Regions from separate parts of the Kitasatospora putterlickiae genome, predicted to be linked through region 1. Evidence: riboswitches for the same ligand, from Rfam matches in the RefSeq annotation. Region 1 holds a riboswitch; each other region holds the start of a gene.
The links. Region 1 has a riboswitch for cyclic di-AMP ahead of ABD308_RS08090 (M23 family metallopeptidase). Riboswitches for the same ligand answer to the same signal wherever they lie in the genome.
Positions count from the first base shown of each region.

Region 2: another riboswitch for cyclic di-AMP. It lies ahead of ABD308_RS15315 (LysM peptidoglycan-binding domain-containing protein); the one in region 1 lies ahead of ABD308_RS08090 (M23 family metallopeptidase).
Region 3: another riboswitch for cyclic di-AMP. It lies ahead of ABD308_RS33155 (C40 family peptidase); the one in region 1 lies ahead of ABD308_RS08090 (M23 family metallopeptidase).

Region 1 covers NZ_BAAAKJ010000069.1:1,065-9,952, reverse strand. Annotated here, with positions in the region: gene ABD308_RS08110 (sensor domain-containing protein) at 1-730, opposite strand, end outside; gene ABD308_RS08105 (GNAT family N-acetyltransferase) at 853-1,437, opposite strand; gene ABD308_RS08100 (hypothetical protein) at 1,481-2,371, shown strand; gene ABD308_RS08095 (hypothetical protein) at 2,556-3,002, shown strand; gene ABD308_RS08090 (M23 family metallopeptidase) at 3,070-3,933, opposite strand; cyclic di-AMP (ydaO/yuaA leader) riboswitch at 3,946-4,104, opposite strand; gene ABD308_RS08085 (YiaA/YiaB family inner membrane protein) at 4,350-4,640, shown strand; gene ABD308_RS08080 (alpha/beta fold hydrolase) at 4,763-5,590, shown strand; gene ABD308_RS08075 (TetR/AcrR family transcriptional regulator) at 5,642-6,211, shown strand; tRNA gene ABD308_RS08070 (tRNA-Ile) at 6,276-6,349, opposite strand; gene ABD308_RS08065 (SpoIIE family protein phosphatase) at 6,537-8,828, shown strand.
Region 2 covers NZ_BAAAKJ010000147.1:1,117-10,004, reverse strand. Annotated here, with positions in the region: gene ABD308_RS15325 (acyl carrier protein) at 1-312, opposite strand, end outside; gene eno (phosphopyruvate hydratase) at 359-1,645, opposite strand; gene ABD308_RS15315 (LysM peptidoglycan-binding domain-containing protein) at 1,936-2,868, opposite strand; cyclic di-AMP (ydaO/yuaA leader) riboswitch at 2,874-3,022, opposite strand; gene ABD308_RS15310 (cytochrome P450 family protein) at 3,277-4,590, opposite strand; gene ABD308_RS15305 (SDR family NAD(P)-dependent oxidoreductase) at 4,798-5,223, shown strand; gene ABD308_RS15300 (nucleoside triphosphate pyrophosphohydrolase) at 5,305-6,393, opposite strand; partial or broken gene ABD308_RS15295 (phosphatase PAP2 family protein) at 6,517-7,134, shown strand; gene ABD308_RS15290 (response regulator) at 7,321-7,980, opposite strand; partial or broken gene ABD308_RS15285 (sensor histidine kinase) at 8,057-8,888, opposite strand, start outside.
Region 3 covers NZ_BAAAKJ010000374.1:92-5,225, forward strand. Annotated here, with positions in the region: gene ABD308_RS33150 (C40 family peptidase) at 15-1,079, opposite strand; gene ABD308_RS33155 (C40 family peptidase) at 1,331-2,506, opposite strand; cyclic di-AMP (ydaO/yuaA leader) riboswitch at 2,517-2,671, opposite strand; gene ABD308_RS33160 (C40 family peptidase) at 3,018-4,061, opposite strand; partial or broken gene ABD308_RS33165 (NYN domain-containing protein) at 4,272-5,134, opposite strand, start outside.

The sequences.
Region 1 (8,888 bases):
AGCCGCCGAGCAGGCCCCGGGCGGCGAGGCGGTTGACGTTGGTCAGGCCGCGCACCAGCTGCGGGGTCAGGAAGACGAACAGCATCCCGAGCAGGCAGACGCCCGCGATCTGCAGCGGCGACTCGATGAAGTACTCGTGCCGGACGCCGTCGTCGCCGGTGAAGTCGACGACCCGGTAGCCCGGCCAGTCGACGTAGCGCGGGAACACCCAGTGGTAGACGGGGTAGAGCGCGAGCGTCCAGCCGACGCAGAGGAAGACCAGCGACAGCACCATGCTGAGGATCGCCCACGGGAACATCACCACCTGGTACAGCACGGCCTTCCAGCCGGCCGCGTCCGCGAGGCGGGCGGTGATCGCGCCCCAGGCGCCCGGCCGGACGGCGCGGACCGGCGCCGGCGCGGACACGTCGAGGGCGAGCATGCCGCGCACCCGGGCGCGCTCCAGTGCGCCGAAGCCGCGGGCGAAGGTGGTCAGCGCGGCCAGCACCGGCAGGCCGAGCACGGTGACGAAGGTGCCGAGGCCGAGGGAGAACAGCGCGACGGCGACGGTGAAGCCGACCACCGCGACCGGCAGGCCGGTCAGCGTGTAGCCGACCTCGCGGTAGAAGTAGGAGGTGAACGGGGCCCGCCAGGCGTACGGCGGCTCCTCGATGCGGCGGGCGACGGGGTGGCGCTCGCCGCCGCCGTCGTACGCGTCGTACTCGTTGCGCTGCATGCTGTGGCTGCTCATGGCCGGTCTCGGTCCCTCGGGTCGGTCGCGGTTCGGGCTCGGGGTCTGTCCTGCTGACTCCCACAGCCTGTCAAAGCGCGCCCGGGGCGGACATCCGGCTCCCCGGCGAACCGGGGGTGGGGTTATCCCCCCTGAACAGCGCCCCCGGCCGGCGTGTCCTCGGCGAGCAGCGCGTACTGGTAGGCGTCGCGCCAGCCGTCGTGGCGCCGGTAGTCGTGCCGGACCCGGCCCTCCAGCCGGAAGCCGGCCCGGGTCAGCACCCGGATCGAGGCGGCGTTGTCGACGTCCACCCGGGCCTCCAGCCGGTGCAGGCCGAGCGGGCCGAAGGCGAGGCCGCGCAGCAGGGCGACGATCTCGCCCGCGTAGCCGAGGCCCCAGACGTCGCGGCGCAGCGCGTAGCCGAGGTGGGCGGCGCGGTTCGCGACGAGGCCGAGCGCGGCGTTGCCGATCGGGACGGCGCGGGCCGGGTCGTCGGCGTCGGCGAGGCGGGTGACGGCCAGCCGGTAGACCGTCCGGTCCTCCTTCTCCGCCTCCTCCAGGAACTGGGCGACCTGGTCCGCGCAGGTCTCGTGGTCGCGCGGGGCGAAGGGGAGGTAGCGGGTGGCCTCCGGGTCGCCGAACACCGCGTGCAGCGCGTCCACGTCCTCGGGGGTCTGGTGGAACTCTCGGATGGCCAGCCGGGGCCCGGTGAGTCGGACGGGAACCATGGCTCCCGACCCTATCCCCGACCAGCGGTTACGGTTCGTGGTTATGGAAGACGAAGACCTGCGGCTCGCCCCGCGCACCAAGGCCGCCGAACTGCTCGCCTGGGCGGAGGCGGAGGGCCGCGAGCCGGTCGCCGAGGGCCCGCTGCGGGCGGTGCTGGCGCTGCTGGAGCTGGGCGGTGGCAGGATGCACGACGGCTGGCCCGAACTGACCTCCGCGGTGGTGGAGCACCTGCTGTACGAACGCCTGTACCTGTACGTCCAGCCGGAGCCGGGGCAGGACCCGCTGGCGTACGGCGCGGCGGTGCGCCTGCTGGTCGACCACCAGCGCGCGGCGAAGCGGCTGAACGCCAAGCGGCAGGAGCGGCTGCACGCCGAGGCCGAGTGGCAGGGCGAGGTGGCGGCCGGGCTGCTGCGCCGGGCGGACCTGGTGACCTGGCCCCGGCTGTACGCGCTGCTGCTGCGCGCGGCCGGGGTGGACACCGGCGACGAGGCGGCGGTGCGGGCCTGGCTGGAGGGGTTCCGGGAGCTGTCCGCCCAGGAGCGTTCGGCGGCGTTCACGGCGCTGGAGGCGGACGGCGTGCTGGAGCCGGTGGACGACGGGGGCTGGGACGGCGGGGCCCGGACGCTGGCGGTCGGGATGGCCACCGACGGCGCGCGGCGGCTGCTGGAGCAGGGGCTGATGGAGCGCAGCTACCGGAACCTGGCGGAGCTGACGGCGCTGGGCCGGCCGATGCCGGAGGAGCTGGCCGGGGACTTCGGGGCGTTCGAGGAGGCCGCGGTCCGGGTGGCGCTGGAGCTGGCCGGCGGGTGGACGGTGCCGGGGCTGCCGCGGCTGCTGGTGGAGGAGTACCCGGAGCTGGCGCCGGAGCCGGGGCAGGCGGAGATCGACGCCTATCTGGCGGGGCTGGAGCCGACGGAGGACGAGGCGGAGTAGCGCCGGTGCGGCGGGAGCGTGGATTCGAGCCACCGTGCGGTCAATTCCGGTACTCATCGAGGGCTTTGGGGCCGATCAGGCGCGATGGGTCGGGCACGGTGACATCATCCGGCACGTGAAGCGTGACATGTCACATGCGCTACACGGCTCCTCTTGCCACCGTCTTCCGAAGGAGAGAACCCTCATGAAGCGATTCGCAGCCGTCCTGGCGACCGGTGCCACGCTGTCCTCGCTCGGTGTCGTGGGCGCCACCGAGGCCACCGCGCGGACCACGGGCACGGCGGCGACCACCACGGCCGCCTCGACGTCCACCTGTGCCAACGGCTTCGCCGGCGTGCTCCAGAACCGGGTCTGCATCACGGTCGACGGCACCACCGTCACGGCCGGCGGCTACACGACGCCGACCACCACCTGGACCGCGCAGGACGCCTCCTACACCCTGACCCTCGGTGTCGTCGGCGGCGCCTCGCTCGGCACCGACACCGGCAGCGGCATCCTCCCGCCCGGCGGTCGCGGGTTCGGCTACCTCGCGGCCACCGCGCCGTGCGGCTCCACGGTGACGGCCACCCTGCTGACCACCACCTGGGGCTTCGGCGCGACCGCGACCGTCACCGCGCCCGTCACCTGCTGACGCCCTGACAGCGCGGTGCCCCGCCGGACCGCGTCCGGCGGGGCACCGCGTCGTGGGCCGGGAGGCGTCAGGGGGCGACGCCGCGCTGCTCGAACCAGGCCTCCGGGTCGACGGGGGCGCCGCCGCCGGGGCGGACCTCGACGTGCAGGTGGGCGCCGGTGACGTTGCCGGTCGCGCCGACCTTGCCGATCTGCTGGCCGGGGACGACCTTGCCGGAGCCCTTGATGATCGAGGAGAGGTGGCAGTACCAGATCTCGGTGCCGTCGGGCAGCGTCTCGACGATCCGGTAGCCGTAGGCGCCGGCCCAGCCGGCCGAGGTGATGGTGCCCTGGCCGACCGCGTAGACGGGCTCGCCCTGGTCGGCGGCGAAGTCCAGGCCGGTGTGCAGGTGGGACCAGTAGCGGGCGCTCTGGCCGTAGTGGGCGGAGAGCCGGTAGTCCTTCACCGGGAGCTTGATCGCGGCGAGCTTGGCCTTCTCGGCCTCCTCGGCGGCGCGCTTGGCCTGCTCCTGCTGGGCTATCTGGGCGGCGCGCTTGGCCTCGGCCTCCTGGGCGGCCTGGACGCGGGCGTTCTCCTCGGCCGCGGTGCGCTGGCTGTCGGCCTGCTGCTGGATGCGGGCGGCGAGGGCGAGGCCGGGGTCGGCGGAGAGCGCGACCGGCTGCTCGTCGGGCGCCTCGACGGCGGGCGCGGCGGCCGGGGTGGCGGAGGCGAAGCCGGTGGCGCCCAGGGTGGCGGCGACGGCGGTGACGCCGAGCAGGGGAGCGGTGCCGCGGGACTGACGGGGCATCCGGTGCCGGCTGGTTTCGGCGGCCGGCGGGGCGCTCTCGTCGGCCGGGGCGCCGAACGGGCCCTGCCCGGTGAACGGGCCCGGATGGTCGAGCAGCCGGGTACCGGAGCCGGACGGATGTGCCGGGGTGTGCGTCGACGCCACGGAGGCGCGCTCCTTTCCTTCCTTCGCGCCTACCGGGTTAGCTGACGGGTTCGGAGCAGGAAGGTCTCCTACGGCTGGGCCTGGGCCTGGCCGATTCACCCCAAGGAACGTGGTTCCCCGGCTCCCTGGCCTGCCCGAGGGCCGGCCGGCGGGATTAGGCGACGGCGCACGGTGCCGTCTGGGTACGGCGTTGCGGACCGCGCTGCGTTATCAAACGTTAATCCGAGAGCCCCCCGATTCCAAGCCGTCCGTTGCCGTCGGCGGGACAGGGATCGGGCACCACGCGGCCCGATGGGCGTTTTGGGACGTTTGATGACAACTGACACTACCGAACGTGTCGGGACGTCAACGAACGGCCCCTCACTTGAGTACGCCTACTCATGTGCGGCCGGGCCGGACGCGGCCATCCTGGCGCCATGAGCGCACCGATGCAGACCCGCACCACGGCCGCGTACCACCTCCAGGCCGTGCTGTCCTTCGCCCTCTCCGGCACCGCCCTCGGCGTCGGGATCGCCTTCCTTCCGGTGGAGCCGTGGACCCGGGCGTTCCTCGCCGTCGGCCTGCTCTACACGATCACCTCCACGTTCACGCTGGCCAAGGTGGTCCGGGACCGGCAGGAGACCACCGAGCTGGTGACCCGGGTCGACCAGGCGCGGCTGGACAAGCTGCTGACCGAGCACGACCCGTTCAAGGTGGAGGGGGTCTGACCGGCCTCCGCGGCGGGGCCGGCCACGCGTCCGCATGTCGATAGCTTGACGGCTAAGGCTATTAGCCTTAGCTTTATGGCTATCGGCACGTCGCCGCCGATCCCGCACCCAGGAGGCTCCCCATGAACGGCACCGTCGCCCCCGTCACCCGCCACCTCGACCTGCCCGGCGGCCGGATCGCCTTCGACGACACCGGGCACGGCACGGGCGCCCCGGTCGTCCTGCTCCCCGGGATGCTCGACAGCCGGGCCGCCTACCGGCACCTGCGCCCGCTGCTGACCGCCGCCGGGCGCCGGGTGATCACCATGGACCTGCGCGGCTTCGGCGAGTCCTCGATCCGCTGGGACGACTACTCCCCCGCCGCGATCGCCGGTGACGTCCTCGCCCTGCTCGACCACCTGGGCATCGAGCGGGCCGTGCTGGCCGGCAACTCCTACACCGGCGCCAGCGTGGTCAGGGCCGCCGGGGGCGCCCCCGAGCGGGTCGCCGGGATCGTCCTGCTGGACGCCTTCGTCGAGAACGTGCCGCCGGGCGCCCTGCAGCGTCTGGCGGTCGGCGCGATGGGCGCGCTGCTGGTGCGCTCGCCCGCGTTCTGGGGTCTCTACCAGCGCAGGATGGCCTACCCGGGCCCCAGGCCGGCCGACCACGAGGAGTACGTGACCGGGTTGGTCGACGCGATGCGCACCCCGGGCCGCAGGACCGCCACCCGCGGCTACGTGCGCGGCGACTCGGCGCCCGCCGGCTGGACCGCCGCCGTGCGCTGCCCGGCGCTGGTCGTGATGGGCTCCAAGGACCCCGACTTCCCGAAGCCGGAGCTGGTCGCCGACCGGCAGGCCGCCGCGCTGAACGCGCGCAAGGTGATGATCGAGGGCGCGGGGCACTACCCGATGGCCGACCACCCCCGCGCCACCGCCGACGCCCTGCTGGCCTTCCTCGCCGACCTGGTCTGAGCACCGGCGCCCCTCCCTTCCCCGCACCTCCCCCTCGCTAGGAGAACCGCAGTGCCCCGAGTCGGACTGACCCCCGAGCAGGTCGTCGGCCACGCCCTCGCCCTCATCGACGAGCAGGGCCCCGAGGCCCTCACGCTGGCCGCCGTGGCCGCCCGCGCCGGGGTCGCCACCCCCTCGCTGTACAAGCACGTCAGCGGCGGCCTCGCCGAGCTGCGCCGGCTGGTGGCGGTCCGGGTCACCGAGGAGCTGGCCGACCGGCTCGCCGAGGCCGCGCTCGGGCGCGCCGGGGACGCGGCGGTCGCCGCCGTCCTGCGGGCCTACCACGGCTACGCCACCGAGCACCCGCACCGCTACGCCGCCCTGCCGCAGGCGCCGCAGCCGGACGCGGACCTGGTCGCGGCGGCCGGCCGGCTGGTCGGGGTGATCGTCGCGGTGCTGCGCGAGTACGGGCTGGAGGGCTCCGAGGCGATCCACGCCGCCCGTACCTTCCGCTCGCTGGCCCACGGCTTCGCCGCGCTGTCGACCGGCGGCGCCTTCCAGCTCGCCGAGGACCTCGGGGAGACCCAGGAGCGCATGATCACCGTGCTGACCGCCGGTCTGCGCGGCTGGCCCCGCCCCTGAACCGCGCGGCGGGCGGGGAACGCCGAAGGGCCCGGAGCGTCGCTCCGGGCCCTTCGGGCTGGTGTGGGGCTAACAGGACTTGAACCTGTGGCCTCTTCCTTATCAGGGAAGCGCTCTAACCGTCTGAGCTATAGCCCCGTACCGTCCGACGCCGCCCGCGTGGCGGGCACGTCGTACGGAGAAGGGTACCGGACCCGGCGGGGTGGCCCGCACACCGGTGATCCGGCGGCACGGGACCCGCCGTTCACCCCACGCCTCACCCGCTTAAGAAATAAGGTATTAAGAATTAACTGCCCCATAAGGAACCGGAGAGGCCGGCCGTCCCGTGGACCCGCGCAGCAGCCCCACCGCGCGCAGTGCCATGCGCTGCGTCCGCTTACTGCTCGGCTGCACCAGCGCCGCCGAACTGCTCGGCACCGTGCTCGCCGAGGGCCCGGGCTGGATCACCGGCGAGGGCTCGGCGCTCTACCTGCTGGACCCCGGCGGCATGCTCCGGCTCTCCGCCTCCCACGGCCTGCCCGACTGGGCCCACGAGCGCTACAGCGTGGTCGACCCGGCCAGTGAGCTGCCCGCCGCGATGGCGCTGAGGCTACGCCGCCCTTATCTACTGAGCCCCGAGCGCACCAGCGTCGACTACCCGAACCGGAACACCGGGATGGGCACCGGGATGGTCGCCGTCGTCACCCTGCCGATGGTCGTCGACGAGCGGCCGATCGGCGTGCTCGCCCTCGCCCTCGCCCACCGGGGGATCGTCCCGCGACGCGACCTGGACGTGCTGGAGACCCTCGCGGACGCCTGCGCGCACCGGCTGGCGTACCTGCTGGAGCACGCCGGGGCGCCGTCGGCCCCGCGCACCGTCGCCACCGTGCCGAACGGGGTGCGCCCCGGACCGGGGACCTGCGGCGACCCGGCCGCCGGGACGGCCCACCCGCTGCTCTCGCTCGCCGTCCGGGCCGCCGGGCACGGCGCCTTCGAACGCGACCTGGTCACCGGCGAGACCCACTGGGACGTCCAGGCGCTCCGGCTGGTCGGCCGGCCGGTGCCGCAGGACGGCGGCCCGGCCCCCGCGCCCGACCTCGACCTCGTCGTCCACCCCGAGGACCTCCCGGACGTCCAGGCCGCGCTCGCCGAGGCGCTCGCCACCGGCGGGCCGTACCGGATCCGCTACCGGGTGCCGCGCCGGGACGGCGGGGTGGTCCGGATCGAGGAGACCGGCGAGGTGATGCTGGACGTGCACCGCCGGCCGGTCCGGATCTCCGGGCTGATCGCCGACCTCGACCACGGCCGCGCCCCCGGCGAACGCCGCGCCGTCAGCCGCTCGGGAGGCAGCGCCAACGGGACGTCCGCCGCCGGGGCCCGGTCGGCGCTGCTGCTGGCGCTCACCCGGGCTCTGTCCCGGGCGGTCACCGTCCGGGACGTCACCACCGCCGTGACCGACATCGCCCGCCCCGCGTTCGGGGCGGCCGGCATCCTGCTGGACCTGGTCGACGAGGGACGGCTGCTGCCCGTCGCGCACACCGTCTACGGCGGGCCGCTGCGCACCGAGCTGACCCGGCTGGCCGACCTGTCGGAGGGCGTGATGCAGCGCGCGCTGGCCCGGTCGGCCCCGCTGTTCAGCGAGCCGGCCCGGCGCGGGCGGCGGCGGGAGGGCGAACGCCCGCCGGGAGCGGGCGCCGGGAACGGCGGTCCGCTCGCCCCGGCCGCGTGGGCGGTGCTGCCGCTGGTCGCCTCCGGGCGGCAGGTCGGCTCCTGCCTGATCACCTTCGCCACCGAGCGGGTCTTCAGCCGCGAGGACCGCACCCTCTACTCCGCCTTCGCGGGCATCCTGGCGCAGTCCCTGGAGCGGGCCCGCCTCTACGACACGCACCACCACCGGGCCACCGAGCTGCAGCGCGCGATGCTGCCGCGCACCCTGCCCCGGCTGCCCGGGATCGCCAGCGCCGCCCGCTACCTGCCGAGCACCGAGGGCATGCAGATCGGCGGCGACTGGTACGACCTGCTGCGGCTGCCGGACGGCCGGATCGGCCTGGTGATCGGCGACGTCCAGGGTCACAACGCCGAGGCCACGGCGGTGATGGGACAGCTGCGCAGCGGTCTGCGCGCGTACGCGACCGACGGGCACGATCCGGCCGCCACGCTGGCCCGCACCAGCCGGCTGCTGGCCGAACTGGACACCGAACTCTTCGCCACCTGCCTCTACCTGACCCTGGACCCGGCCGACGGCACGCTGCGGGCCGCCCGCGCCGGGCACCCGGCCCCGGTCCGGGTCACCGAGGACGCCAAGGCGGTGGAGCTGGACCTGCCCGGCGGCCCGCCGCTGGGCGTCGACCCGGACCGGCCGTACCCGCTGGCGGAGGAGCAGCTGACGCCCGGCGAGACGCTGCTCGTCTACACCGACGGTCTGGTGGAGGACCGCGAGGAGGACTACGACGAGTCGGTGCAGCGGATGCTCGGCGGGCTGGAGACGTGGGCGCGCAACGCCGGTCCGGTCCGGGTGGAGCCCGGTCCGGCGCTGGAACGATTGGCCGATCTGCTCACCCTGAACGTCACCGAACGGCGTTCGCGTCCGGACGATGTGGCGTTACTCCTGTTGCACAGGTTGTCGGCTGTGCACTAGCGAGGCCGGTGGGGCGCCGGTCGGGGGTCCACGGACCGTCCGATCGGACCCGAAGCAGTA
Region 2 (8,888 bases), on a different contig from region 1:
CCGGCCGCCGATCTCCTCGCGCAGATGCTCGTCCGCCGGCGGCGCGACCAGCGCCCGCTCCAGCCGCTGGAGGTCGTCCAGCAGGGCGTTCGCGCCGTCCGCCGGGTCGCCGTCGAGCAGTTCCAGCAGGTGGTCGGAGAGCTCCGCCGCCGTCGGGTGGTCGTAGATCAGCGTGCCGGACAGTTCGAGACCGGTCGCCGCCGCCAGCCGGGTCTTCAGCTCGATGCCGGTGAGCGAGTCGAAGCCCAGCTTCACGAAGGGCAGGTGCGGCTCGACGTCCATCGGGCCCGCGTGCCCGAGCACCGAGGCCACCTCCGCGCCGATCGCCTCCACCAGCGCCGGGCGCCGCCGGGCGGGCTCAGCCCTCGTACTTGAACCGCGGGAAGGCGCCGCGGCCGGCGTACTCGGCGGCGTCGTCGAGGATCTCCTCGATGCGCAGCAGCTGGTTGTACTTGGCGACGCGCTCGGAGCGGGCCGGGGCGCCGGTCTTGATCTGGCCGCAGTTGGTGGCGACGGCGAGGTCGGCGATGGTGACGTCCTCGGTCTCGCCGGAGCGGTGCGACATCATGCAGCGGTAGCCGTTGCGCTGGGCCAGCTCGACGGCGTCCAGGGTCTCGGTCAGCGAGCCGATCTGGTTGACCTTCACCAGCAGCGCGTTGGCGGTGCCGGTCTCGATGCCGCGGGCCAGGCGGGCCGGGTTGGTGACGAACAGGTCGTCGCCGACCAGCTGGACCTTGTCGCCCAGCTTGTCGGTCATGGCCTTCCAGCCGTCCCAGTCCGACTCGTCCAGCGGGTCCTCGATGGAGACCAGCGGGTAGGCGGCGACCAGGCCGGCGTAGTACTCGATCAGCTCGGCGGAGGTGAGCGCCTTGCCCTCGAACTGGTAGGCGCCGTCCTCGTAGAACTCGGAGGAGGCGACGTCCAGGGCCAGCGCGACGTCCTTGCCCGGCACGTAGCCGGCCTTCTGGATGGCCTCGACGATGAGGTCCAGGGCCTCGCGGTTGGAGTCCAGGTTCGGGGCGAAGCCGCCCTCGTCGCCCAGACCGGTCGACAGACCGCGCTCCTTCAGCACGCCCTTGAGGGTGTGGTAGACCTCGACGCCCCAGCGGACGGCCTCGGAGAAGGACTCCGCGCCGATCGGGGCGATCATGAACTCCTGGATGTCGACGTTGGAGTCCGCGTGCGAGCCGCCGTTGAGGATGTTCATCATCGGGACCGGCAGGACGTGCGCGTTCGGGCCGCCCAGGTAGCGGAACAGCGGCAGGTCGCTGGCCTCGGAGGCGGCGTGCGCGACGGCCAGCGAGACGCCCAGGATGGCGTTGGCGCCGAGCGAGGACTTGTCCGGGGTGGCGTCCAGGTCGAGCATGGCCTGGTCGATCAGGCGCTGCTCGGTGGCGTCGTAGCCGACCAGCTCCGGGCCGATCTGCTCGATGACGGCCAGGACGGCCTTCTCCACGCCCTTGCCGAAGTAGCGGTTCTTGTCACCGTCGCGGAGCTCCAGCGCCTCGAAGGCACCGGTGGAGGCACCCGACGGGACGGCGGCACGGCCCGTGCTGCCGTCGTCGAGGCCGACCTCGACCTCGACCGTGGGGTTGCCGCGCGAGTCGAGAATCTCACGGGCGACGACGACATCGATGGACGGCACGAGGCATCTCCTAGCGGAAGCAGGGTCGGCTGACGTGGGGTGCGGTCGGCCGGACGATTGCGGAGTCGTTACGACCAGAGCCTAACCGCACGGGCTGTCCGGGCCACGTCGACCTCGGTTCCGTCTCAGCGTGTGGCCCGGCTACCCACCGGTAGTTCACCTGGTTGCCCGGCCGGAGAGGTCCGGATGCGGACGAAGGGGGCCCAATCGGCCCCCTCCGTCCATCCGCTTCGTCCGTCCGCTTCGTCCGTCCGGTTTCGCCCGCCCGGTCAGACCGGGCGGACCGGTCGTCAGGCGAGGGTCAGGACCTGGCCCGGGACGATCAGGTTCGGGTCGGTGCCGACGGTGGCGCGGTTGCCGTCGTACAGGGCCTTCCAGCCGCCGGAGACGCCCTGGGCGGTGGCGATCCCGGCGAGCGTGTCGCCGGAGCGGACGGTGTAGCCCTGGCCGGCCGGCTGCTGCTGCTGCGCGGCGGGGGCCTGGGCGGCCTGCTGGCCGGCGTACTGCTGGTAGACGCCCTGGTGGCTGGTCCAGTACCAGGCGCCGTTGCTCTGGTACCAGTACACCTTGGCGTCGGCGTCCCAGCCGGCCTTGCCGGAGAAGGCCGGCGACTGCTGCTGCGCCTGCGGGGCCTCCTGCTTGGGGGCGGCGTGCTTCGGCGCGTACGGCTGGGCCGCCTGCGGCTTGGCGGCCTGCTGGGTCTCCTGCTTGGGCGCGGCGTGCTTCGGCGCGGCGGCCTTCGGGGCCTCCTGCTGCGGCTTGGCCTCCTGGGCGGCCTGCGGGACCTGCGGCTTCGGGGCGGCCGGCTTGGCGGGCGTCGAGGTGTCGACCGCCGCCGGGGCGCCGCCCTTGGTCAGGCCGGCCTTCTTGGAGCAGACCGGCCAGGCGCCCGGGCCCTGCGAGGCGAGGACCTTCTCGGCGACCGATATCTGCTGGGCCTTCGAGGCCTGGTTGGCCTGCGGCGCGTAGGCGGCGCCGCCGAACGCCTTCCAGGTGCTGGCGGTGAACTGGAGGCCGCCGTAGAAGCCGTTGCCGGTGTTGATGCTCCAGTTGCCGCCGCTCTCGCACTGGGCGACCGCGTCCCAGGTGGAGACCGGGGCGGCGGAGGCGCCGGTGGCGCTGAGGATCGGCATCGCCAGTCCGACGCCGGCGACGCCGGCGACGGCGATGGCCTTCTCGGCCTGGGTACGGCGACGGTGACGACCGGTTCCAACGAGCAGCATGAAGAGGTCCCTCTCCGCACGCCTGCGAGGTGAGCTGTCGGGTTCGGACCGGGAGGTGGCCCGGCCGCGCTGAGGCGGCTTCACCCCTAGCCGTGGGAGACGGCGCAAAACCTGGGTCCCCCGCCCCTGCCCAGGGTTCTGGTCGGTTTCCCGTGGCGCGGCGGGCAGGACTCGGCGTTCCGCGCACGGGGCCCGCAGCTGCGGGCTCCACGGAGAGTAGACAGATCTTCAGAGCAATCACAAGCTCATATCGCCGATATCACATGGACATCACGTCATGTGATTGATTGCCTACCAACCGGGGCGGTATGTCCGGATTGAGGGTGGTTCAGATGCCTGGTAACCGGGTAACGGAGAGCGCCCGTCAGTGCCTCGTGCGGTTCCGTCAGCTCCCGCCCGGGCCCGCCGTCAGCTCCCCGAGCCGGTCTCCGAGCCGGTCTCCGGAGCCTTCCCGACGGGCGCTTTCTCCGGCGTGAATTCCACCGGAAGTTCACGGAGTCCACGCATGATCAGACCACCGCGCCAGCGCAGCTCCTCCGGGTCCGCGGCGAGCCGCAGGTCCGGCAGCCGGGTCAGCAGGGTGGCCAGCGCGGCCCGCCCCTCCAGCCTCGCCAGCGGCGCGCCGATGCAGTAGTGGATGCCGTGCCCGAACCCCAGGTGCGGGTTGTCCGTCCGGGCCAGGTCCAGGGTGTTCTCGTCGGCGAACCTGGCCGGGTCCCGGTCCGCCGCCGCGAGCACCACCAGCACCGGGTCGCCGACCGGGATCTCCACCCCGCCGATGGTCAGCGGGCTGGTCGCGAACCGCCAGGTGGCCAGTTCCACCGGCCCGTCGTAGCGCAGGAGTTCCTCGATCCCGGTCTCCAGCAGAGCGCTCTCCCCGCGGGCGACGGACTCCTGGAGCAGGGCGCGCTGCCCCGGGTTGCGCAGCAGCGCGTACACGCCGTTGCCGATCAGGTTGACCGTCGTCTCGAAGCCGGCGAAGAGCAGGATGAAGGCCATCGCCGCGGCCTCGTTCTCGGTCAGGTGCTCGCCGTGGTCGCTGGCCCGGATCAGCCCCGAGATCAGGTCGTCGCCGAGGTCCGCCCGCTTGCGGTGGATCAGCTCCGCCAGATAGGCGCGCATCCGCTTCACCGCGCGCCCCACCCCGCCGCGCTGGCCGCCGCCCTGCCCCGGCTTGGTGTGCCGCAGCATCATCCCGGCCCAGTCCCGGAAGTCGTCCTGGTCCTCGGCCGGCACCCCGAGCAGGTCGCAGATCGCGTAGATGGGGAGCGGGAAGGCGAACTCGTGGATGAGGTCGGCGGACCCGCGGGCCGCGAAGCCGTCGATCAGCCGGTCGGTCAGCCGCTGCACCTGCGGCTCGAAGGCCGCCACCCGGCGCGGCGTGAACGCCTTCGACACCAGCCGGCGCAGCCGGGTGTGGTCCGGCGGGTCGATGTTCAGCAGGTGCGTCATGAGGTCGGCCTGGCGTTCGCCCGGGATGCCGACCCGGCCGGTGCGGTGGGCCTGCTCGCTGTGGTGCACCGGGTTCTTGGAGAGCCGGCCGTCCGCGAGCGCCTGCCGGGCGTCCGCGTACCGGGTGACCAGCCACGCCTCCACCCCGCTGGGCAGGGTGGTCCGGTGCACCGGCTCGTGCTCGCGCAGCCACGCGTACGCGGGGTACGGATCGGCGGCGAACTCCCAGGTGAACAGGGGCGGACGGGCGGAGGCGGGCTGAGCTGGCATGGGTCGACGGTATCCCGGGCGTGTCCGGCCCACCGCACGGTGCGCGCGCGGGTGGCGGGACGGCGGTCCCGAGCGGCCGGGCGCGGCAGGCGTGAGCCTGGTCACCTGAGGGGTAATTCCTGTCGCGGAGGGTCAGGACCTGCCTACGATCCTCCGCAAGATGCGCGTGGGCGCCGGTGCGGAGCCGCCCACAGGGAGGAGCAAGCCATGCGGGTCAACGGTTCGGTCGTCGTGATCGCCGTACTCGACGGCGGGTCGGGGGCGGACCTCGCCCGCTGGCTCACCGCGGCGGGAGCCGCCGGCATGCTGATCGCCGACCTGCGGGTCGGGATCGCCGAGGACCTCGCCACCGAGCTCGACCGGCCGGGCTGCCCCGTCGTCGGCGTCTGCGGCGACGTCCGCCGGCCCAGCGACGTCGCCGCGCTGGTCGACACCGCCGAGAAGCACCTGGGCCCGATCGACCTGTTCTGCGTGGCCGGACCGGACGGCGAGCGGATCGTCTCCCTCGCCGACCTGCCCGACCACCTCGACCTGGAGCGGCTCGCCGAACTCGTCGCCCTGGTCGGCGAGGCGATCGGCGAGGTCGTCGTGCCGGCGCAGCGCCGGCCGGTGGAGGACGTCGCCGCCGCCTGACGTCCGAGGCCCGGCCGTGGCCGGCCGGGCTGTTCGGTGCGGCTACCCGGTTGGGCTACTCGGTGGGGCCACTCGGTGGGGCTACTCGGCGGGCTTGAGCCCCTCGGCGGCGCGGACCGCGTCCCGGTAGCCGCGCGCCGAGGCCCGCAGCGCGGCGTCCACGTCCACCCCGGCGTCGTGCGCCCGCTGCGCGACCGCGAGCAGCAGCCGGCCCACCGACTCCGCCGTCAGCCCGGCGGGCAGTTCGTACGGCTCGTCCGGCACGCCCGTGAAGCCCGCCCGGCGCACCCGGGACACCAGCTTCGCCGCGTAGGCGAGCGAGGGCAGCCCGGGCGGCACGCCGTCCAGCACCGACTCGCGCTCCGACTTCTCGGCCGCCTTGAGCGCCTCCCAGCTGGCCTCCACCTCGGCCGCACCGCTCGCCTCGGCGTCGCCGAACACGTGCGGGTGGCGGTACATCAGCTTGTCGACGATGTCGCCCGCCACGTCGTCGATCGAGAAGGCGCCGGTGGGGTGCTCCTCGGCGATCCGGGAGTGGAAGAAGACCTGGAGCAGGACGTCGCCCAGCTCCTCGCGGAGCATGTCGCGGTCCCCCTCCTCGATCGCCTCGACCAGCTCGTAGGCCTCCTCGACCAGGTACTTCACCAGGCTGGCGTGGGTCTGCTCGGCGTCCCACGGGCAGCCGCCCGGCGAGCGGAGCCGGTCCATCACGGAGACCAGGTCCAGCAGCCGCGCGCCCGGCAGGTCGTACGAGCCGGGCAGCACCTCGATCTCCGGCACCTCGCCGGCGTGCTCGACCGCGAGGCGGGCCAGCGCGTCGGTCAGCCCGGGGTCGCCGTCCGGGCTGCCCAGCCAGACCGTCGGGCCGGCGTCGGCGTCCTGCCCGGCCTGACCGGCGGGCTGACCGGCGGGCTCGGTGTCCTGACCGGCGGGCTCGGCCGGGCCCTCGGTCAGCAGCCGGGCCAGCGCGGGGGCGGAGCCGGGGGCCACGATCCGGACCTCGACGCCGGCCTGCGCCAGCGCGGGCAGCTGCGGGTGGGCGGGGTCGGCGGCGAGCACCCGCCCGGCCGACCGCAGCGCCTCCCAGGCGGGCCACGACAGCAGGCCGGGGGCCACCCGGTGGGTGGTGATGAGGAGGATCAGCTTCGCGCCCGGAGGATTCGTCGTCACACCCCGAACCTACCCGTCCGGCCCACACAGCTCGGGGTGCGCGTCAACCCTGACGATCGTCAAGGTCGGCCCCTGTCTTTCGGGTCGGGTCGGCCACCCCCTCCGCACCCTACGGTCCGTGGCATGACGAACACGCTCAGGAACAGAACGGCCCTCGCGGTGGTGCTGCTGGGGGCGGGCACCGGCGCGGTCGGGTGGCTGGCGCCGGGGCGCGCGGGCGGGGACGGACCGGTCCGGGTGGTCACCGGCTGGTCCGCCGACGCCTACCGCCGGGTGGCCGACGCCGTCGCCGACGCCCCGCCCCGGCTCGCCGCCCTGCTGGAGCCCGCCACCGAGGCCGGGCTGCTGGTGCTGGGCCTGCTGCTGGTGCTCTGCTGGTGGACGGCGCGCGGGCGGCGGGCCGCCGACGCGGTCGCGGGCGTCGCGCTCACCGGCCTCGGCACGGTGCTCGGGTACGGGGCGAGCGAGTTGCTGAAGCTCGTGCTCGACGAGGAGCGGCCCTGCCGGGCGCTGGCCGCCCTGCCGTCCACCGCGCTCGCCGACTGCCCGCCGCCGGGTGACTGGTCCTTCCCCAGCAACCACGCGACCCTGGCCGTCGCGCTGGCCACCGGGCTGGTGCTGCTGCGGCCGCGCCGGGCGGCCTGGGTGGCCTGGGCGCCGTGGCTGCCGTGGCTGCCGTGGGCGGCCGTACCCGTCGGCCTCGGCACGGCCGGCCTGCGGGTCGCCGCCGGGGTGCACTACCCGCACGACGTGCTCGCCGGCGCGGTCCTGGGCGGGACGGTCACGGCGGCGGTGGTCGTCGCTCTGCTGCCGTCCGCGACGGCGGCGGTCGGCGCGCTGGGCGGCGTGCGGCTGCTCGGTCCGCTGCTGCTCCGTCCGCTGCCGGCGACGCCCGTCCTGGCACCCGGCACGGCGTCCGGCACGGCGTCAGGACGACGGGCCCGCGGCCAGACCGGCCTCATGGGCGAGGACGGCGGCGGCCGCCCGGTTGGCCACCCCCAGCCGCGCCAGGACGTTGCTGACGTGCGCCTTCACCGTGCCCTCCACCACCCCGATCCGACGGGCGATCTGGCCGTTGGACAGCCCGGCGGCGACCAGCGCCAGCACGTCGCGTTCGCGGGCGGTCAGCCCGGCCACCCGGCGCTGGGCGGCGGCCCTGCGGTCGGCAGGCCCACCGGCCCCGCTGGCGGCGAGGTGGGCCACCACCCGGGCGGCCACCCGGGGTGAGAGGTAGGCAGCGCCGTCCGCCACCGAGCGGACCCCGGCGATCAGCTCCTCCGGCTCGCCGGACTTGATCAGGAAACCGTTGGCGCCCCCTCCGAGGGCCCGCAGGATGTAGTCGTCCTCACCGAAGGTGGTCAGCATGACGATCCCGGTCGGCGCCCCGGTCCGGGTGGTGACGGCGCCCCGGCGGATCTCGGCGGCGGCGGCGATGCCGTCCGTCCCGGGCATCCGGATGTCCAGCACCGCGACGTCCGGGCGGTGGCGCCGGACCAGGTCGACCGCCTCCCGCCCGTCCCCGGTCTCGGCGACGATCTCGATGCCCGGGTCGGTGGCGAGCACGGCCCGCACCCCGGCCCGCACCATCGGCTCGTCGTCCGCGATCAGCACCCGGATCGGTGGGCGGGCCCCGTTCTCCCGCTCCACGCCGTTCACCGGGCGCTCACTGGATCAGGGCGTCCAGGGAGATCAGCACGTCGTTCCGGAAGCAGAGCCGGTACGCGTCCCCGGAGCGGTCGTCGTTGAACGTCTCGGCCGTCATCGCGTAGTACTCGCATGTCACTCCCTCTCCGCCGGGCGGTGGGTTGCCCACGGACGGATGGTACGGAAACTGACGTTCCGGCAGAAATCGCTGGACGGTGGCCCGGTCCTGGCCGACGCGCAGCGACGCGTAGTCGGCGGGGTCGAGGACGGACCGGCCGGTCACCTGGATGGTCCAGCCCCGCAGCACGGCGGTCAGGACCAGGGCGACGGTCAGCGGCACCAGCACCACGGCCGCCATCATCCGGCCCACCCGGCGGCGGGCCCGGCGCAGTTCACCGGCGGGCGAGACCGACACCGGCAGCGGCTCCGGGCCGCCCGCCGGGGCACCGGCACGCGGCAGCCGGGCCCGGACCTCGAAGCCCCCGTCGTCACGGGGCCCGTGCCCGAAGGTGCCGCCGGCCAGCCTGACCCGCTCGGCCAGACCGATGAGGCCGCGACCACCCGTCACCGGCCCGGGCGAGCCGCCGCCCGGGGGCGGTCCGTTGACCACCCGGACCACGGCACCGTCCGGGGAGTACCCGACCCGCACCGCGACCGGCGCCCCCGGGGCGTGCTTGGCGACGTTGGTCAGCGCCTCCTGGACCACCCGGTAGGCGGCGTGCTCGGCCGCCCTCGGCAGCCCGTCCGGCTCACCGGTCACGGTCAGCCGGACGTCCAGGCCCGCCGCGGCCGCCTCCGCCACCAACTGCGGGACGCCCGCGTCGGCCGGGCCCCGGGCGGCGTGCGCATCC
Region 3 (5,134 bases), on a different contig from region 1:
GGGATCCGGGCGGCTCAGAGCCGGATCACCCCCGAGACGGGCATCGTGGTGACGCTCTCGTAGCGGACCTTGGCGCCCGGGTAGGGGGCGTGCACGATCACCCCGCCGCCGGCGTACATCCCGACGTGGTGCATGTCCCGGTAGAAGATCACCAGGTCTCCCGGCCGCGCTTCGGAGAGGCTGACCCGCCGGCCGGCGTACGCCTGGGCCTGCGAGGTGCGCGGCAGGGTCACTCCGGCCTGCCGCCAGCTCCAGTACATCAGACCGGAGCAGTCGAACGCCTTGGGCCCGGTGGACCCGTACACGTAGGGCGCCCCGACCATCCGCACCGCGGCGGCCAGCGCGGCGGCGCCGCGTTCGGAGGCGGCCGGGGTGCTGCCGAAGTCCAGCCGGTCGGCGCCCCGGGCGGCGCGCCGCTCCGCGTCACGGGCGTCCTGGGCGGCGAGCCGGGCCCGTTCGGCGGCGCCGAGACTGTTGAGCAGCCGCTGCGCCTTGGCGAGCCGCTGCTGGATCTGCTGCTTGCTCTCGGCCAGCGCCTTGCGGGTCTGCTCCAGCTCGGCGAGCTTGGCGGTGGTCTCGGCCCGGCGCTGGTCGAGCACCCGCTGACGGCCCAGCAGCTCGTGCAGGGTCTCGTTCTGCCGTTCGGCGGTCTGGTCGAGGGCGCGGGCCCGGGAGAGGTAGCCCGCCGGGTCGGTGGCGAGCATCAGCTGGACGGTCCTGGTCATCCCGCCGCCCCGGTACTCGGCGCCGGCCACGGTGGCGAGGTCGCCGCGCAGCCGGTTGAGCTCGTCCTGGGAGACGGCGATCTGCTCCTGCAGCGTGCCGGTCTCGTGCTGGAGCCGCTGCTGGGCCTCCTGGGCCGCGTTGAACCGCTCGGAGGCCTGCTCGGCCTCGTCGTAGAGCTGCTCCACCTGTGCCTTGACGTCCTTGCGGTCGGCCGGGGCGTCCGGCGAGCCGGGTGCGGCCTGGGCGCTGCCACCGGTCGCCACGCCCAACGCGGTGGTGGCCGCCGCGGTGAGCACCAGCGCCCGGGCGAGCACGTGCGCACCTGACAGCGGGGAACGGCGGTGCACGGCCATGCGACGTCGGCTCCGATCCTGGGCCCGGCCCGCCGCCGCACCGGGGCGGGCGGCTGTCGAAGCGGGTGTCCGGTGGCAGACGTTAGCGAGTCAGGGCAACCGATTCCAAACCCCTCCGAACTCGAATATTCAGACACTTATCGGACGTCAGATCGGTTCGCGGACCGAGCGCCCCGACGAGCCCGGGAAAAGCCGCAGGCCCGGCCTCCCGCGTGGGGAGACCGGGCCCGACGGAGCCTGCCGACCTTCGGTCAGAGGCGCACGATGGTGTTGACCGGCATGTTGGACGCCGACTCGTAGCGGACCGACGCGCCCGGCTTCGGGGCGTGGATGACCTGGCCGCCGCCGACGTAGATGCCCACGTGGTGGCGGTCGCCGTAGAAGATCACCAGGTCGCCGGGCTGGGCCTTGGAGATGTCCGAGCCGATCTGGGTGCCGGCGTTGGCCTGCGCCTGCGAGGTGCGCGGCAGCGACACGCCGGCCTGGGCGTACGCCCAGCCGGTGAGGCCCGAGCAGTCGAAGGAGTTCGGACCGGTGGCGCCGTACACGTACGGGGCGCCGAGCTTGCTCTCGGCGGCCGCGATCGCGGCCGCACCGCGCGAGCTGTTGGCGGCCGGGGCGGCGGGCGCGGCCGGCTTGGACGCCGCGGCGGCCGGGGCCGAGGAGGGCGCGGACGGCGCGCTCAGGTTGCTGCGGTTGGTGTCGCGGGAGGCGCGCTCGGCGTCGGCCTTCTCCTTGGCGGCCTTGGCGGCCTCGGCCTTGGCGGCGTCCGCCTTCGCCTTGGCCTCGGCGGCGGCCTTCTCCTCGGCGGCGCGGATCGCCTGGCGCTCCTGCTCGGTGAGCGTGTTGAGCAGGTCCTGGGCCTTCTGCAGCTTGCCCTGGACGTCCTCCTTGGAGCTCTTCAGCTGCTGGGTGGTGGACTCCAGCTCGCCGAGCTTGGCCTGGGTCTCGGTGCGGTCCTGGTCCAGCCTGCGCTGCTGCTCCTGGAGCTCCTTCAGCGCGCCGGACTGGGTGGAGCCGGCCTGGTTCAGGGCGTCGGCCTGGTTGAGGAAGTTGTCCGGGCTGGCGGAGAGCATCAGCTGGACGGTCTGCGATATGCCGCCCGTGCGGTACTGCTCGCCGGCGATCTCGGCGAGGCCGCCCTGCGCCTCCGTCACCACGGCCTGCTGGCGGGCCACCTTGTCCTGCAGCTCGGCGACCTGCTTCTGCAGCTCCTGCTGCTTGGCCTGGGCGCCGTTGTACTTCTCGGTGGCGACCTCGGCCTGCTCGTTGAGCTGGTCGACCTGCTCCTTGACCTGGTCCTTGGTCGGCGCCGGGTCGGCGTGCGCGCCGGACTGCGCGGACAGGGCGACGGCAGCGGCGGCGACACCGGTCAGGATCGAGACACGGGCGCGGCCGGCGGGCTTGGGACGACGATGGGACGCCACGAAGGCGGACTCCTTCTTCCTCATCCGCCTACCGGGTGAGCTGACGGGTTCGGGCGGAAGCGTGCCCTACGACGCCTCACCCGCCGCTCGCGCGGCCGGCCTGGCGCCGATTCACCCCGGAGGAACGTGTGGTTCCCCGGCTCCGCTCCACAGCGGACCCCCGACTGCTGGGCCCTCGTTCGGACGGGTGACCCGAAGGCCCCGTCCCGCTGCTTCACGAACTCGGCGGCGAACCCCGCCGCCACCCAGGCTGGGTGATCGACTGTGCGTGGTTCGAGGCACGACCCTAGTAACAGATCCGTGATCCGTTCAAATCCTTGTCAGAAAAAAGTCGGAAGAATACCCAAGTTCCCTTGTGAATATGACCGAATGTGATCACATCCCCACGGCGAGCTGATCATTGTCCGTCAGATGTTCGAAAGCGCACGCGAAACGCCGACGCCACCTCCGACCGGAGGTGGCGCTGATCACAGGAGTCCCAGCGGACCCCCGGGCGTGTCGTGGCGAGCCGTCAGACCCGGCGGATCGTGTTGATCTTCATGGCGTCGGCCTTCATCACCTTCACCACGTCACCGGTGCGCGGCGCGTGCACCACCATGCCGTTGCCGATGTACATGCCGACGTGGCTGCGGTCGTCGCGATAGACGATCAGGTCGCCCGGCTGGGCCTCGGCCAGGGACGGCACCCGGGTGCCGTAGTTGCCCTGCGCCTGCGAGGTGCGCGGCAGCGAGACGCCGGCCTTGCCGTAGGCCCAGACCATCAGGCCGGAGCAGTCGAAGCCGCTCGGGCCGGTGGAGCCCCAGACGTACGGCGAGCCCTGCTTGCTCATCGCGAGCGAGACCGCGGAACCCGCCTTGCCGCTCGCCTGCGGCAGGCTGCCCAGGTCGGTGCGCTCGCTGCCGCGCGAGGCGCGGTCGGACTGCTGCTGCGCCGCCTTCAGCGCCGCGCGGTCGGCGGCGCTGAGCGAGTTCAGCAGGTCCTGGGCCTCCTTCAGCTTCTTGTTGACCTCGGCCTTGGACTGGTTGAGGTCCTTGGTGGTGCTGTCCAGCGAGGCCAGCACGGCGGCCGCCTCGGCCTTCTGCTGGTCGAGCCGGCGCTGCTGCTCCTGCAGGCCCTTGAGCGCCTCGGCCTGGCTGGAGCTGGCCTGCTGCACGCTGGAGGCCTTGTCCAGGTAGCCGGACGGGTCGGAGGTGAGCATCAGCTGGACCGACGGGTCGATGCCGCCGGTGCGGTACTGCTCGCCCGCCACCTCGGACAGCCCGGCCTGCAGCTGGGTCATCTGCTCCTGGCCGCGGGCCACCTGGTCCTGCAGCTGGTCCGCCTGCTTGCGCAGCTGGTCGGCACGCTCCTTGGCGCCGTTGTACTTCTCGGTGGCCTGCTCGGCCTCTTCCTGCAACTGGTCGATCTGCGCCTTGACGTCGTCCTTCTTCGGCGACGGGCTGGGCGCGGCGTGGGCGGCGACCTGGGCGGAGAGAGCGACCGCGGTCGCAGCGGCAGCGGTGAGCACGGAGACCCGCGCGCGGCTCGGCTGCTTGGGACGGCGGTGGGAGGCCAAGGGACCGGCTCCTTCTTCCAATGGCCTCACCCGAACGGGTGAGAATCCGGAAAATAGGTTTGACGCCAGACACTAGTGAAGATCCACGGTTCGCGCCACTCCCCCGATCGCGTGAACCCGAACCGCCGATCTGACTTCACAGAACTCGCACAACACCGCAATCCAGGCGCTGACCAGCCGTCATACCGACCGGCCCGCACCCGGAAGCGGCTACGGCCGGGCCAGCCGGTTCAGCAACAGCACCGACGCGACGGGGCGCGCGCCGGCCTTCCGCACGCCCTCCGCGACCTCCCGGTCGGTCGAGACCACCACCACCGGGCGCCCCTGCGGCTCGGCCCGCACCAGACGGCGGATCAGCTCGTCCGCCGTCTCCCCCGTCCGGCTGAACCGCACCCGCACCCCGCGCGGCGGCGCCATGATCACCGGCACGTCCAGGTCCTGGCCGTCGAACACACACGTGACCTCCGCCTGGGTGCGCTGCGCCAGCATCGCCAGCCCGCCCAGCAGCCGGATCCGCTGCTGCTCCAGCGGCAGCGTCGGATAGCCCGTCTTGGTCACGTTGTAGCCGTCCACCACCAGATGGACCTGCGGGATCGCCAGCAGCTGGTCCAGCAGCGCGGGATCGTCCTCGGCCAGACCGCGCCGCGCCACGTCGTGCGGCGAGGCCGCGCCCGGCACCACCGCCTCCACCAGGTCCGCCGGGCGGATCTGGGACACCGGCAGCGCCAGCTCCCGCTGCAGCCCCTGGGCCGACTGCAGCACGGTGTCCAGCAGCAGCCGTAGCCGCATGTCCTCGACGCTGCGCCCCTCGCGGGCCGAACGGCGATTCTGCTCCGCGGCGTTCTCCAGTTCCGTGACCCGGTGCCGCAGCCGGCGCGCCTCGCTCTCCGCCGCGCTCCGCTCGGCCGCCGCCTGCGCCCTGACCGCCTCCAGCTCGGCGGCCACCTTGCGGGTCTCCGCCTGCGCCCGGCGGGTGTCGCTCTCCAGCGACCGCAGCCTGCGGCGCAGCGAGTCCGCCTCCCGCCGGACGTCCTCCGACTCGGCCCGCTGCCGCTCCAGGTCGGAGCGCGCCG